One region of the Variovorax sp. genome, then DNA from elsewhere that is predicted to be linked to it. Evidence: predicted binding sites of a transcription regulator. Region 1 holds the regulator's gene; the other holds the start of a gene.
The links. Region 1 encodes sigma-54, which starts transcription at its own class of promoters, with help from an activator protein. Its sites were predicted from a motif close to TGGCANGNAANCTGCTTT; they were not measured.
Positions count from the first base shown of each region.

Region 2: ACQY8B_RS22360 (ammonium transporter) is a predicted target of sigma-54. The motif match lies at 4,581-4,598, and genes of this name have one in related genera.

Region 1 is NZ_OZ257247.1:4,600,018-4,606,939, reverse strand. Features, by position in the region: gene ACQY8B_RS21565 (thiol:disulfide interchange protein DsbA/DsbL) at 1-434, shown strand, start outside; gene lptA (lipopolysaccharide transport periplasmic protein LptA) at 560-1,270, shown strand; gene lptB (LPS export ABC transporter ATP-binding protein) at 1,267-2,061, shown strand; gene ACQY8B_RS21550 (RNA polymerase factor sigma-54) at 2,082-3,695, shown strand; gene ACQY8B_RS21545 (phospholipase D family protein) at 3,706-5,307, shown strand; gene ACQY8B_RS21540 (LysE family translocator) at 5,325-5,969, opposite strand; gene ACQY8B_RS21535 (hypothetical protein) at 6,115-6,372, shown strand; gene ACQY8B_RS21530 (YceI family protein) at 6,412-6,922, opposite strand, start outside.
Region 2 is NZ_OZ257247.1:4,779,694-4,786,615, reverse strand. Features, by position in the region: gene amaB (L-piperidine-6-carboxylate dehydrogenase) at 1-656, shown strand, start outside; gene ACQY8B_RS22375 (amino acid ABC transporter substrate-binding protein) at 829-1,725, shown strand; gene ACQY8B_RS22370 (pyridoxal phosphate-dependent aminotransferase) at 1,722-2,960, shown strand; gene ACQY8B_RS22365 (hypothetical protein) at 2,988-3,290, opposite strand; gene ACQY8B_RS22360 (ammonium transporter) at 3,309-4,544, opposite strand; gene ACQY8B_RS22355 (TSUP family transporter) at 4,920-5,678, shown strand; gene ACQY8B_RS22350 (tripartite tricarboxylate transporter permease) at 5,724-6,922, opposite strand, start outside.

The DNA.
Region 1 (6,922 bases):
TCGAAGCCTGGGTCAAGTCGGCCCCCAAGGAAGTGGCCTTCCGCCGCATCCCGGTGCCTTTCGTGGGCAACGACGTCGAAGCCAAGCAGCGCCTGTACTACACGCTCGAAGCCATGGGCAAGGTCGACGAATACCAGCCGAAGGTATTCAATGCGATCCACGCGCAGCGCCAGAACGTGAACGGCGACGCCAACATCATTGCCTGGGCCACCGCCAACGGCCTCGACGGCGCCAAGTTCAAGGAACTCTTCACCTCGTTCGGCGTGGCCAGCAAGGCCAAGCGGGCTTCGCAGATGACCGATGCCTACAAGGTGGCGGGCGTGCCGGCCATGGCTGTCGCCGGCCGCTGGTACGTGGACGGCGAAACCGCTGGCAGCATGACCAAGGTGCTGCAGGTCGTGAACTACCTGGTCGGCGAAGCTAAAAAGGGCTGACGCCCAGGCTCCGCGCACTTCGTGCCGCTGCGCCCCTCACCGGCCCGCTTCGGCGGGCTTTTTCATCTGTGCGTGCGGGTTGACGCAATCAGCCGCATACAATGCCGAGCAAGTTTCGTGCCTCTATGACATTGCATTCTTACTCCACCACTCCCTTCCTGCGTCGCGTCGGCCGCCTGGCTGCCGCCGCGTTGCTGCTGGCCGGCCTTGCCTCGGGCGCCCTGGCCGAGACCGCCGACCGCAGCAAGCCGATGAACATCGAGTCGGATGCCATGCGCTACGACGACCTCAAGCAGACCAGCGTGTTCACGGGCAACGTGCTGGTAACAAAAGGCACGATCATCATCCGCGGCGCGCGGCTCGATGTCCGCCAGGACGCCGAGGGCTACCAGTACGGCGTGGTCACGGCGGCACCCGGCAAGCGGGCCTACTACAAGCAGAAGCGCAACGCACCTGACGAGTGGATCGAGGGCGAATCCGAAGTCATCGAGTACGACAGCCGCGCCGACAACGTCAAGTTCATCCGCAACGCAGAAATGCGCCGCCTGCTCGGTTCGACGCCGAACGACGTGAGCACCGGCGCCCTGATCGTCTACGACCAGAGCAACGACACCTACACGGTCAACGGTTCCACCGTGCCGCCGAACACCGCGGTCAACGCATCGTCCCCGAGCGGCCGCGTCAAGACCATCCTGACACCCAAGGCCGCCACGGCGCCCGCGCCCGGCGCTCCGGCCGGAGCCAAGCCCGCCGCGCCGGCAGCGTCCACGCCGGCACCCGGCACGGGCCTGCGCTCGACCACCACGCTCGGTGGCGATGGAGAAACCCGCAAGTGATCGAAACCGCTGGAACCCAGGAAGCCAACGGCGCACCGGGCAGCCGCCTGGTGGCGCGCGGCCTGAAGAAGAGCTATGGCAGCCGCACGGTCGTGAAGGACGTCTCGCTCGACGTGCAGAAGGGTGAAGTCGTCGGGCTGCTCGGCCCCAACGGCGCCGGCAAGACCACCTCGTTCTACATGATCGTCGGGCTGGTGCGCGCCGATGCGGGCGACATCACCATCGACGGCGAGCCCATCGCCCACATGCCCATCCACCGCCGCGCGCGCATGGGCCTGAGCTACCTGCCGCAGGAAGCCTCGATCTTCCGCAAGCTCACCGTGGAGGAAAACGTGCGCGCCGTGCTCGAACTGCAGCATGAGCCCGACGCGAGCGGCAAGCTCGTGCCGCTGTCCAGGCAGCACATGGAAGAGCGCCTGTCCGAACTGCTGGCCGACCTGCGCGTCGACCACCTGCGCGACTCGCCGGCGCTGGCGCTGTCGGGCGGCGAGCGCCGCCGCGTCGAGATCGCACGCGCCCTGGCCACCCAGCCGCGCTTCATCCTGCTGGACGAGCCCTTTGCCGGCATCGACCCGATCGCCGTGATCGAAATCCAGCGGATCATCAGCTTCCTGAAGGAGCGCGGCATCGGCGTGCTCATCACCGACCACAACGTGCGCGAAACGCTGGGCATCTGCGATCACGCGTTCATCATCAGCGACGGGCATGTGCTGGCACAAGGTACGCCCTCGGAGATCGTCGACAACGCCGAGGTACGCAGGGTGTACCTGGGCGAACACTTCCGCATGTAAGGAAGGGTCGGGTTCTCCACATGAAGCAAGGGCTGTCCCTTCGCGTCTCGCAGCATCTGGCACTCACGCCACAGCTGCAGCAGTCGATCAGGCTGCTCCAACTTTCCACGCTCGAACTGAGCCAGGAAGTGGAGCAGATGCTCGACGAGAACCCCTTCCTCGAGCGCACCGCGGAAGAAGCGGCGCGCGAGGAATTCGGGCTCGACACGGCCGACGCCCCCGTCGCGCGCGATGACGGCGGCGAAAGTGGCGAGGGCGGCGACGGCGAGAGCGAGTTCACCCCGCCGCCGGCCAGCACTTCCGCCGCCTCGACCGAGACCAGCACCACCACCACGGCCGATTCCGACGGCCCCGCCGCCGAGATCGCCGAGCGCGAGCCCGACTGGGAAGGCGACGGCACCGTCGACATGGCGCCCGACGACAGCGAGTGGGGCAGCGACGCCCCCGCGCGCCAGAACAACCTGGGCGACGACGAGCGCGCAGACGCCACCGAGCTTGCGCGCAGCCAGGAATCGCTGCAGTCGTTCCTGCACCGCCAGGCACTGAGCCTGCGCCTGAGCGAGAACGACAGCGCCGCGCTGCGCTTCCTGATCGAGTCGCTCAACGACGACGGCTATCTCGAAGACTCCCTGCCGGCGCTGGCCTCGGGCCTGGCCGGCGACGACAACGACCAGTTCGACGACCTGGTGCACCACTTCCAGGTGGCACTCGGCCTGCTGCAGAGCCTGGAGCCGGTGGGCGTGGGCGCGCGCGACCTGGGCGAATGCCTGAGCATCCAGCTGCGCGCGCTGGCCGCCGAGGACGACGAAGACGAAGAGCAGGCACAGGTCTACAAGACCGCCATCACCATCTGCAAGCAGCCGATGGAGCTGCTCGCGCGGCGCGATTTCAAGCGCCTGGCCACGCTCACCCGCAGCAGCGAAGAGCTGGTGCGCTCGGCGCTGCAGGTCATCGCGCGGCTGGAGCCCAAGCCGGGGCGCCGTTTCGTCGATGTCGAGCGCAACATCGTCATTCCCGACGTGATCGTCACCAAGACCGGCCGGGGCACCAACGTCAAGTTCCGCGTCATGCTGAATCCCGAGGTCATGCCGCGCCTGCGCGTGCACGACATCTATGCCGGCGCGCTCAAGTCGCACAAGGGCGAAGGCAGCCAGGCACTGTCGCAGCGGCTGCAGGAGGCGCGCTGGTTCATCAAGAACATCCAGCAGCGCTTCGACACCATCCTGCGCGTGAGCAACGCCATCGTCGAGCGCCAGAAGAGCTACTTCGTGCACGGCGAGCTGGCCATGCGCCCGCTGGTGCTGCGCGAAATTGCCGACGAGCTGGGCCTGCACGAATCCACCATCTCGCGCGTGACCACCGCCAAGTACATGGCCACCCCGTTCGGCACGGTCGAGCTGAAGTATTTCTTCGGTTCGGCGCTGGGCACCGAGACCGGCGGCAATGCATCGAGCACCGCGGTGCGTGCGCTGATCAAGCAGTTCGTGAGCTCGGAGAGCATCAAGAAGCCGCTGTCGGACAGCCAGATCTCCGAGATGCTCAAGGAGCAGGGCATCGAGTGCGCGCGCCGCACCGTGGCCAAGTACCGCGAGGCGCTGCGCATCGCGCCCGCCAATCTGCGCAAGGCACTGTAGAAAGCCTTCGATGAGCCGTCTCCCGATGTCGCGCTGGGGCCATTGGGTGATCGCTTTGCTGGCCGTGCTGCTGTTCAGCGGCTGCGCCACCCTGCCCGACGAGGCGCCGCGCCCGCCCACCAGGGCCATGGCCGTGTCGGCCGACACCGCGCTCGGCAAGCTCGCGATGGCCGCCCAGCCCGACCCCGACCTGAGCGGCTTTCGCCTGATGCCCGGCGGCGACTTTGCCTTCGACACCCGCATCGAGCTCGCGCGCCGCGCCCAGCGCACGCTGGACGTGCAGTACTACCAGATCGAGAACGACGAGACCGGCCGCTACCTGCTGCGCACCCTGCGCGATGCCGCCTTGCGCGGCGTGCGCGTGCGGGTGCTGATGGACGACCTCTACACCTCCGGCGAAGACGAACTGCTGCTCGGCTTTGCCGCCACGCCGAATGTCGAGCTGCGCCTCTTCAACCCGTTCCCGGCCGGGCGCGGCAGCCTGCTCAGGCGCTTCGCGGCGTCGCTGTTCGACTTCAGCCGCGTGAACCGCCGCATGCACAACAAGCTGTTCATCGCCGACGGCGCGATGGCGGTGGCGGGCGGGCGCAACATCGGCAACCAGTACTTCACGCGCACGGCGGGCGAGAACTTCCTCGACCTGGACACCTTCGTGACCGGCGCGCTGATCCCCCGGCTCGGCAGCCTGTTCGACCAGTACTGGAACAGCACCTACGTGCGCCCCGTGCAGTCGGTGGTGGCAAGCAGCCTTTCGCGCGAGGAACTGCAGCGCCGCTTCGATGCCGCTACCGGCGCCGGCACCACCCCGCCGCCACCACCGCCCGCGCCCAACGACCTGCTGGGCTACAGCCCGATCGCCGACGACCTGAACGCCGGCAGGCTGGGCCTGATCTGGACCCTGGCCGAGGCCTATGCCGACTCGCCCGACCGGGTCATCGGCAAGACCGCGTCGTACGGCGGCGTGCCGCTGCTGGACGTCGACAGCGTGCGCTACAACGTGGTCGAGCAGATGCGCCGCGCGCGCGACGAAGTGACCATCGTCTCGCCCTACCTGATTCCGGGCGCCACGGGGCTCGAGGTGATGCGCGAGATCCGCGGGCGCGGCGTGAAGATCAGCGTGGTCACCAATTCGCTGGCCGCCACCGACGAGCCGCTGGTGCACACCGCCTACCGCCGCTACCGGCCCGACATGCTCAAGCTCGGCGCCGACCTGTACGAGCTGAGTTCCACGCGCACCCGGCGCAGCGTGCGGCTGGGGCTCTTCGGCACCACGGTCGGGCGGCTGCATGCCAAGTCGGCGGTGATCGACCGGCGCACGCTGTTCGTGGGCTCGATGAATTTCGACCCGCGCTCGGAGTCGCAGAACACCGAGATCGGGCTGATCATCCACAGCCCGGAAATGGCGCAGCAGATGCTCAAGCTGCTCGATGTGCTCAAGCAGCAGGGCGCCTACCGGCTGCGCTTTGCGGAAGGCAGCAACGACGGGCACATCGAATGGGTCAGCGACGACGCCGGCCAGATCACCGTGCTGCACGAGGAGCCCGATTCGGGCTTCTGGGACCGCACGATGCTCGAGATACTGGCGCCGCTGACGCCCGAGAGCCTGCTCTAGGCGCGGCCGGTGTCCGGTCAGTGACCGCCGCGCACCGCCGACCAGACCAGCCGCACGCCCAGCAGCCCCATCACGCCGCCGGCCGCGCGGTCGATCCAGGCCTTGTAGCGCAGGTAGGCAGAGCGCGGCGCCGCCGAGGAAAGCGCCAGTGCCACGATGGCGTACCAGCCGGTCTCGATGCAGAAGATCACTGCCGGCACCGCCAGCGCCAGTACCAGCGGCACCTCGCGCGGCAGGAAGGCGGCGAAGATGCTGGCGTAGACCACCGCCGTCTTCGGGTTGCTGACCTGGGTGGCCAGCCCCAGCAGGAAGGTACGGCCGCCGCGGCCCTGTCGGCCGGTGGAGTTACCCACTTCGGGCGTAACAGCCAGTGGCTGCCGCGCTCCGCGCCAGATGCGAAAACCCAGGTAGACGAGGTAGGCGCCGCCAAAGCCTTTTATCGCCAGATAGAGCCCCGGCACCGCCAGGAACGCTGCCTGCAGTCCGGCCATCGCGGCGATGGCGAAGACCAGTCCGCCCGCACCCATGCCCAACGCCGCCGCCAGCCCGTCGCCGCGCGAGGCCACGGCCGTGCGCGCCACCATGACGAAACTGGGGCCGGGGCTCATTGCGCCCACTGCCATCGCGCCGGCGATGCCCAGCAAGGAAAGGGTGTTGTCCATCGGGGCTGTCTCCTTGGGAAATTTTGAAATGGGTGAATAACGTGCAGAAAGTCACGCTGATCAACGACTGAAAAGTAAACTATAAGTAGTACTTAAATTTAATTTTCGTTTACATTTTGTGTGCCGACTTCCGCGGCGTACAAAAATGAAAAATCTCTACCTTCTGATCATTTGGGCATTGATCCTGTCGTTTTTGCTGAGCTTCTTCTACTGGAGTGATGCGCCGCTGGCCGAACAACTGTTGTTCGGTGCGGTGATGGCCGTGGCGATGGGCGCCTGGATGCTGGTCCTGCTGAACCTTCCGCGTGCCCTGATGGCCGCCCGCAACTGGCTGAAAGCCCCGAAAGACGATAGCGAGGAGCCGCTGGCCGCAAGCCGCCCCCGCAAGACCATCGTCAGGTAGGCAGGCCGGCGGGGCCGCCAGCCACGGCGCCGGAAGCGCCTAAGGCTGGACGTTGACCGCTTCCACCTGCACCAGCAGCTTCACCTTGTTCTCGAAGCCGAAGTTCAGTCCCCAGGTAATTCCCCAGTCGCTGCGTTCCACCGTGGTCTCGAAGTCGCCGCCGCACACCTGGCGGTTGATCAGCGGGCTCAGGTAGCAGTTGAAGCGCACCGCCTTCAGCGTCACCGGCTTCGTCTGCCCCATCAGGGTGAGCGTGCCCGGCACGTCGACCACCTTGTCTCCGCTGATGTCGATCCGGTCGGCCACGAAGCGGCCGGTCGGGAATTCCGCCACGTTGAAGAAATCCTTGCTCTGCACATGGCGGTTGAGCAGGTCGACGCCGGTGTTGATGGAACTGATGTCCATCGTGATGTCGACCTTGCCGCTGGTGCCGGTGCCGTCGATCTGCACCGAGCCGTCCTTGGTGCTGAAGCGCCCCCGGTTGGTGGTGGTGCCGTAGTGGCCCATCTCGTACATCACGAAGGTGTGCGTCGGGTCGACCACGTAGTTC
Region 2 (6,922 bases), 180 kb from region 1:
GCCAGCGCTGCACCACGCTGCGCCGCCTGTTCGTGCACGACAGCGTGTACGACCAGCTGGTGCCCAAGCTCGCCAAGGTCTACGGCAACGTGCGGGTCGGCGATCCGCGCGAGGCCGGCACGCTGGTCGGCCCGCTGATCGACCGCGCCGCCTTCGACGGCATGCAGAAGGCGCTGGGCGAAAGCCGCGAGATCGGCGCCACGGTGCACGGCGGCCAGCGCGTGGAAGGCATCGGCACCCAGGACGCCTACTACGTGCGCCCCGCGCTGGTCGAGCTCAAGTCGCACGACGGCCCGGTGCTGCGCGAAACCTTCGCGCCCATCCTGTACGTGGTGCGCTACAGCTCGCTCGACGAGGCCATCGAATGGCACAACGCGGTGGGCGCGGGCCTGTCGTCGTCGATCTTCACGCTCAACGTGCGCGAGGCCGAGCGCTTCATGTCGAGCGCCGGTTCCGACTGCGGCATTGCCAACGTCAACATCGGTCCGAGCGGCGCCGAGATCGGTGGCGCCTTCGGCGGCGAGAAGGAAACCGGCGGCGGCCGAGAAGCCGGCTCCGACAGCTGGAAGGCCTACATGCGCCGCGCCACCAACACCATCAACTATTCGACCGCGTTGCCGCTCGCCCAGGGCGTCACCTTCGACATCGAAGGCTGAGTCGGTCCCCCCCAGGCTCCGCGCACTTCGTGTCGCGGCGCCAACCCCCTCACCGGGGGGCGACATCGCCGGCCCGGCAAAGCCGGTTTGCGCGATGTCTTGCGAATGGGCTGTCCGCTGCCCGGGGGCAGCCTTCGCCTTGCAGATCACAAAACCACAGGAGATAGGACCCATGAACATTCCCTTCAAGACCGCCGCGGCCGTCGCATTGCTCGCGCTCGCGTTCGGCGCCGCCGCGCAGACCGCCACCGGCACGCTCGACAAGATCAAGGCCAGCGGCAAGGCCGTGCTCGGCGTGCGCGAAGCCTCGCCGCCCATGGCCTACATGCTGGGCGCGGGCGAGAAGTACGTGGGCTACCACGTCGAGCTGTGCGAACGCGTGCTGAAGGACATCGCGCCGCAGGCCAGGCTCGAATACATGGCCGTGACCGCGCAGAACACCATCCCGCTGGTGCAGAACGGCACGCTCGACATCGGCTGCGGCCCGACCACCAACAACACCGCGCGCCAGCAGCAGGTGGCCTTCGCCCTCACCACCTACGTGAGCGAAGTGCGCATCGCCACCAAGGTCAGCTCGGGCATCACCACGCTGGACCAGCTGGCCGGCCGCAACGTGTCGGCATCGACCGGCACCACCGCCGTGCAGCTGCTGCGCAAGAGCGAGCGCGCGAACAACGTGTCGTACAAGACCATGCTCGGCAAGGACCACCTGGAAAGCTTCCTGCTGCTGGAGTCGGGCCGCGTCGACGCCTTCGCTCTCGACGACAACCTGCTGGCCGGCATCATCGCCAATTCGAAGGACCCCGCCTCGTATCGCATCGTCGGCGAGCCGCTGGGCTCGGAGCCGATCGCGCTGCTGTTCCGCAAGGACGACCCGGCCTTCAAGGCCGCGGTGGACGACTCGCTGCGCCGCATGATGAAGAGCGGCGAGCTCGAGAAGATCTACACCAAGTGGTTCGTGGCCGCGATTCCGCCGAAGAACACCAGCCTGAACCTGCCGATGAGCGCGACGCTCAAGCAGCTGATGGCCGAGCCCAACGACAAGCCGCTCGAGGCCTACGCCAAGTGACCACCACGGACACCGCAGCAACGGCCCCTGGCGTCTTCGAGCCGGCACAGCGCGTGCGCGCCATCGGCGTCTCGGAGATCCTGCGCATCACCGACCATGCCAACGCGCTGAAGCGCGCGGGCCGCCCGGTGATCGTGCTGGGCGCGGGCGAGCCCGACTTCGACACGCCGCAGAACGTGCGCGACGCCGCGGTGCGCGCCATCGGCCGCGGCGACACGCGCTACACCGTGCTCGACGGCAGCCCGGCGATGAAGGCTGCGGTGCAGCTCAAGTTCAGGCGCGACAACGCGCTCGAATTCGCGCTCGACGAGATCAGCGTGAGCGCGGGCGCCAAGCAGGTCATCTTCAACGCGATGATGGCCAGCCTGGACCCCGGCGACGAGGTGATCCTGCCCGCACCGTACTGGACCTCCTACGCCGACATCGTGCAGGTCTGCGGCGGCGTGCCGGTGCCGGTGGCCTGCACCGAGGCGAACGGCTTCCGGCTCGACGCCGCGCAGCTGGAAGCCGCGATCACGCCGAGCACGCGCTGGATCTTCCTGAACTCGCCGTCGAACCCGAGCGGCGCGGCCTACAGCGCCGCGCAACTCGAGCCGCTGTGCGAAGTGCTGCTGCGCCATCCGCGCGTGTGGGTGCTGGCGGACGACATCTACGAGCACATCCTCTACGACGGGCTCGCGTTCGCGACGCCGGCGGTGGTGGAGCCTTGCCTGCGCGGGCGCACGCTGACGGTCAACGGCGTGTCGAAGGCCTATGCCATGACCGGCTGGCGCGTCGGCTATGGCGCGGGTCCGCGCGCGCTGATCGCGGCCATGGCCGTGGTGCAGAGCCAGACGACCTCATGCCCGTCGTCGATCAGCCAGGCCGCGGCCATCGAGGCGCTGACCGGTCCGCAGGACATCGTGGCCGAGCGCTGCGCCGACTTCCAGGCGCGCCGCGACTTCGTGGTGGCCGCGCTGAACCGCGCGCCGGGCCTGGGCTGCCGCGTGCCCGAAGGTGCGTTCTACACCTTCGCGAGCTGCGCCGGCGTGCTCGGCAAGCGCACCCGCGGCGGCGACGTGCTGCAAAGCGACAGCGACTTCTGCCGCTACCTGCTGCAGGACTTCGAGGTGGCGGTGGTGCCGGGCAGCGTGTTCGGGCTGGCGCCGTACTTCCGCATCTCCTATGCGACGTCGATGCCGCAGCTGGAAGAGGCCTGCAAGCGCATCGTGGCGGCCTGCGAAGCCCTCGAGTGAGCTGACGAGCCGGGGCCGGCGGGCGCCTCAGCGCAGCCCGCCCACATAGCGCGGCGGCGGCGTGGGCGGCTGGCCGTCGGGCTGCCGCGCCGCCAGCCGGGCCGCGCGCGCCAGCGGCTCCATCGCCTGCTCCAGCCGCGTGGCGAGCTGGTAGAGCTCCTCGTCCTTGGTGTCGGCCGCGTGCGCGCGCGTCATGCGCACGATTTCGGCGGCGTACTCGGCGTTGGTCGCCATCCACTCGGTGTCGGTCACGCGCCCATGCTTTCGCCGCAGCGCCACGTGAAGGCGGGCGGCGAGGGCGATGCGTTCGCTTTCGGACATGGATGGCATGGTTCCTCCGTCGGTGGATCAACTCCCCAGTTGTTCCTTGTGCTGTGCAAGATCGAGGCCCAGCACTTCGCTGTCGGCCTCCACGCGCAGCCCGACCATCACATGCACCAGGAACAGCACCACCGCCGTTCCCGTTGCGCTGTAGATCGCCACGCTGCCGACCGCGATCGCCTGCGTCAGCACGTCGCCCGTGGCGCCCGAGATTCGCGCGTCGGCGAACACGCCCGTGAGCAGCGCGCCCACGATGCCGCCGATGCCGTGCACGCCGAACACGTCGAGCGAGTCGTCCGCGCCCAGCATGTGCTTCAGCCCGGTTGCGCCCCAGTAGCAGGCCAGCCCCGCGATGGCGCCGATGGCCAGCGCCGCCAGCGGCGTGACGAAGCCGGCCGCCGGCGTGATGGCCACCAGCCCGGCCACCAGGCCCGAGCACAGGCCCAGCAGCGAGGGGCTGCGCCGCACGATCCACTCGCCGAGCATCCAACTCATGGCGCCGGCCGCCGCCGCGATGTGCGTCACCAGCATCGCCAGGCCCGCGCGCCCGTCGGCCGCCACCGCCGAGCCCGCATTGAAGCCGAACCATCCGACCCACAGCAGGCCCGCGCCCATCATGGTGAAGGCCAGGTTGTAGGGCTCGAAGGCCTCGCGCCCGTAACCCTTGCGCGGGCCCAGCGCATAGGCGCACACCAGCCCCGCGATGCCCGCGTTGACGTGCACCACCGAGCCTCCCGCGAAGTCGAGCGCGCCCATCTGCGCGAGCCAGCCGCCCGGCTCCCACACCCAGTGCGCGATCGGCGCATAGACCAGCACGCTCCACAGCAGCGCGAACCACAGCACCGCCGAGAAGCGCATGCGCTCGACGAAGGCGCCGAGCACCAGTGCGGTGGTGATGATCGCGAAGGTCAGCTGGAACATCGCGTAGACCGACTCCGGCACGTTGGGCGCGACGTGGCTCACCGCCACCTGGCCGGCGTCCTTCAGGTATTCGAAGCCCGAGAACCAGAAGCGGCCCGCGCCGCCGAGCCACGGCCAGCCCTCGGTGAAAGCCAGCGAGTAGCCCACCGCGAACCACGTCAGCGACACCGCCGCGGCGACCGCCACCACGGCCGCCATCGTGGCCAGCACGTTCTTGCGGCGCACCATGCCCGCGTAGAAGAGCGCGATGCCGGGCAGCGTCATCAGCAGCACCAGCGCGGTCGAGGTCATCATCCAGGCGGTGTCTGCCGCGTTGATGGAGGCTTGCGATGCCAGTGCCATGGTCGTTTCTTCTTCGAGTGTTGGACTGTGGCCGGACGTGCACAAGTCGTGCCACGTCGTTAACTAGCAGAAACACTTTGGTTTGCGAATCTGCCTCCCGAGTTAATGCAAAGCGGGTAATTCCTAATGCACTGGGCCGGTGCACGCCCTAAAGTCACGCCACTCGCGAACGGGCCCTGCTCGTGCTGCCGAGGGTCCGAGGAGACAGTTTCCAAGCAACTAGAAAAAAATGCTTCAAAGGCTCCGTACGAGATGCCGTGTTTGAGTTTGAAAGGCGCCGCTGGTCGGCGCCTTTTTTATGCCCGCACGGCCTGAAACGACGCCGTCTCCTGCTACTGTTTTGGTAGCGCCACCAGGTGAGAGAATCCGCCCCCTATGGAAATGCTGGTAGTGACGGGGGCCTCGCTGCTCGCGGGTTTTGTCGATTCGATCGTGGGCGGAGGCGGGCTGATCCTGGTGCCGGCGTTGTTTGCCGTGTTCCCAGGTGCACCACCGGCCACGCTGCTGGGCACCAACAAGAGTGCGTCGATATGGGGCACGGCCGCCGCCGCCGCGCAATTCAGCCAGCGGGTGCAGATGCGCTGGGGCGCCCTGTGGCCGGCCGCGCTGCTCGGTTTTGTCGGCTCGATGCTGGGCGCCTGGGGCGTCACGCTGTTTCCGGGCGACTTCCTGCGCCGCGCGCTGCCGGTCATTCTGCTGGGCGTGCTGCTCTACACGCTGGCGCGCAAGGACATGGGCCGGCTGCATGCGCCGCGCTTCAGCGGCCGCGCCGAGACGCTGGCGGCCTGCACCATCGGTTTGTCCATCGGGTTCTACGACGGTTTCTTCGGCCCGGGCGCCGGCAGCTTCCTGGTGTTCCTGTTCGTGCGCTGGATGGGCTACGACTTCCTCAACGCCTCGGCCTCGGCCAAGATCATCAACACCCTGACCAACGCCGCCGCGCTGATATTGCTGGCCGCCAAGGGCCACGTCTGGTGGCACTACGGGCTGGTGATGGCGGTGGCCAACGTGGCGGGCAGCCTGCTGGGCACCCGCGTGGCGCTCAGGCACGGCGCGGGCTTCGTGCGGGTGGTGTTCATCGTGGTGGTGAGCGCGCTGATCCTCAAGACGGCCTACGACGCGTTCCTCAAATGAAAAAGCCCCCGCCGGGGCGGAGGCTCGTTCCGGCTGCGGAGAAGATCAGTCTTCGACGAAGGCTTCTTCGCGTTTCGCTTTGATGGCGGGCAAAAGCACGATGCCCAGCAGCGCCACCGCTGCCACCAGCAGGCCGGCCGACAGCGGCCGCGTGACGAACACGCTCCATGCGCCGCGCGACAGCAGCAGCGCGCGCCGCAGGTTCTCTTCCATCATCGGCCCCAGGATGAAGCCCAGCAGCAGCGGCGCCGGCTCGGTGCGCAGCTTGATGAACAGGTAGCCGATGAAGCCGAAGGCCGCCACCATCCACACGTCGAAGGTGTTGTTGTTGGTCGAGTACACGCCGATCGCGCAGAACAGCACGATGGCGGGGAACAGGAACTTGTAGGGCACCGTCAGCAGCTTGATCCACATGCCGATCAGCGGCAGGTTCAGGATGATCAGCATCGCGTTGCCGATCCACATCGAGGCGATCAGGCCCCAGAACAGTTCCGGGTTGCTGGTCATCACCTGCGGGCCGGGCTGGATGTTGTGGATGGTCATGGCGCCCACCATCAGCGCCATCACCGCGTTGGGCGGAATGCCCAGCGTCAGCAGCGGGATGAAGGATGTCTGCGCGCCGGCGTTGTTGGCCGACTCGGGCGATGCCACGCCGCGGATGTTGCCCTTGCCGAAGGGCACTTCGCCGGGGCGCATCTTGATCTTCTTCTCCAGCGCATACGAGGCGAACGAAGCCAGCAGCGCGCCGCCGCCCGGCAGGATGCCCAGGGCCGAACCCAGCGCGGTGCCGCGCAGCACCGCGGGCGTCATGCGCTTGAAGTCTTCCTTGGTCGGCCACAGGCCCTTGACCTTGTGCGTGAACACTTCGCGCTCGTCGTCCGGCTGCGAGAGGTTGCCGATGATTTCGCCGTAGCCGAACACGCCCATGGCGATGACCACGAAGCCGATACCGTCGGTCAGCTCGGGGATGTCGAAGCTGTAGCGCGCCACGCCCGAGTTCACGTCGGTGCCGACGATGCCCAGCAGCAGGCCCAGCACGATCATGGCCACCGCCTTGATCAGCGAGCCCGAAGCCAGCACCACGGCGCCGATCAGGCCCAGCACCATCAGCGAGAAGTATTCGGCCGGGCCGAACTTGAAGGCCAGCTCGGTCAGCGGCGGCGCGAAGGCGGCCAGGATCAGCGTGCCCACGCAGCCCGCGAAGAACGAGCCCAGGCCCGCCGCGGCAAGCGCCGGCCCCGCGC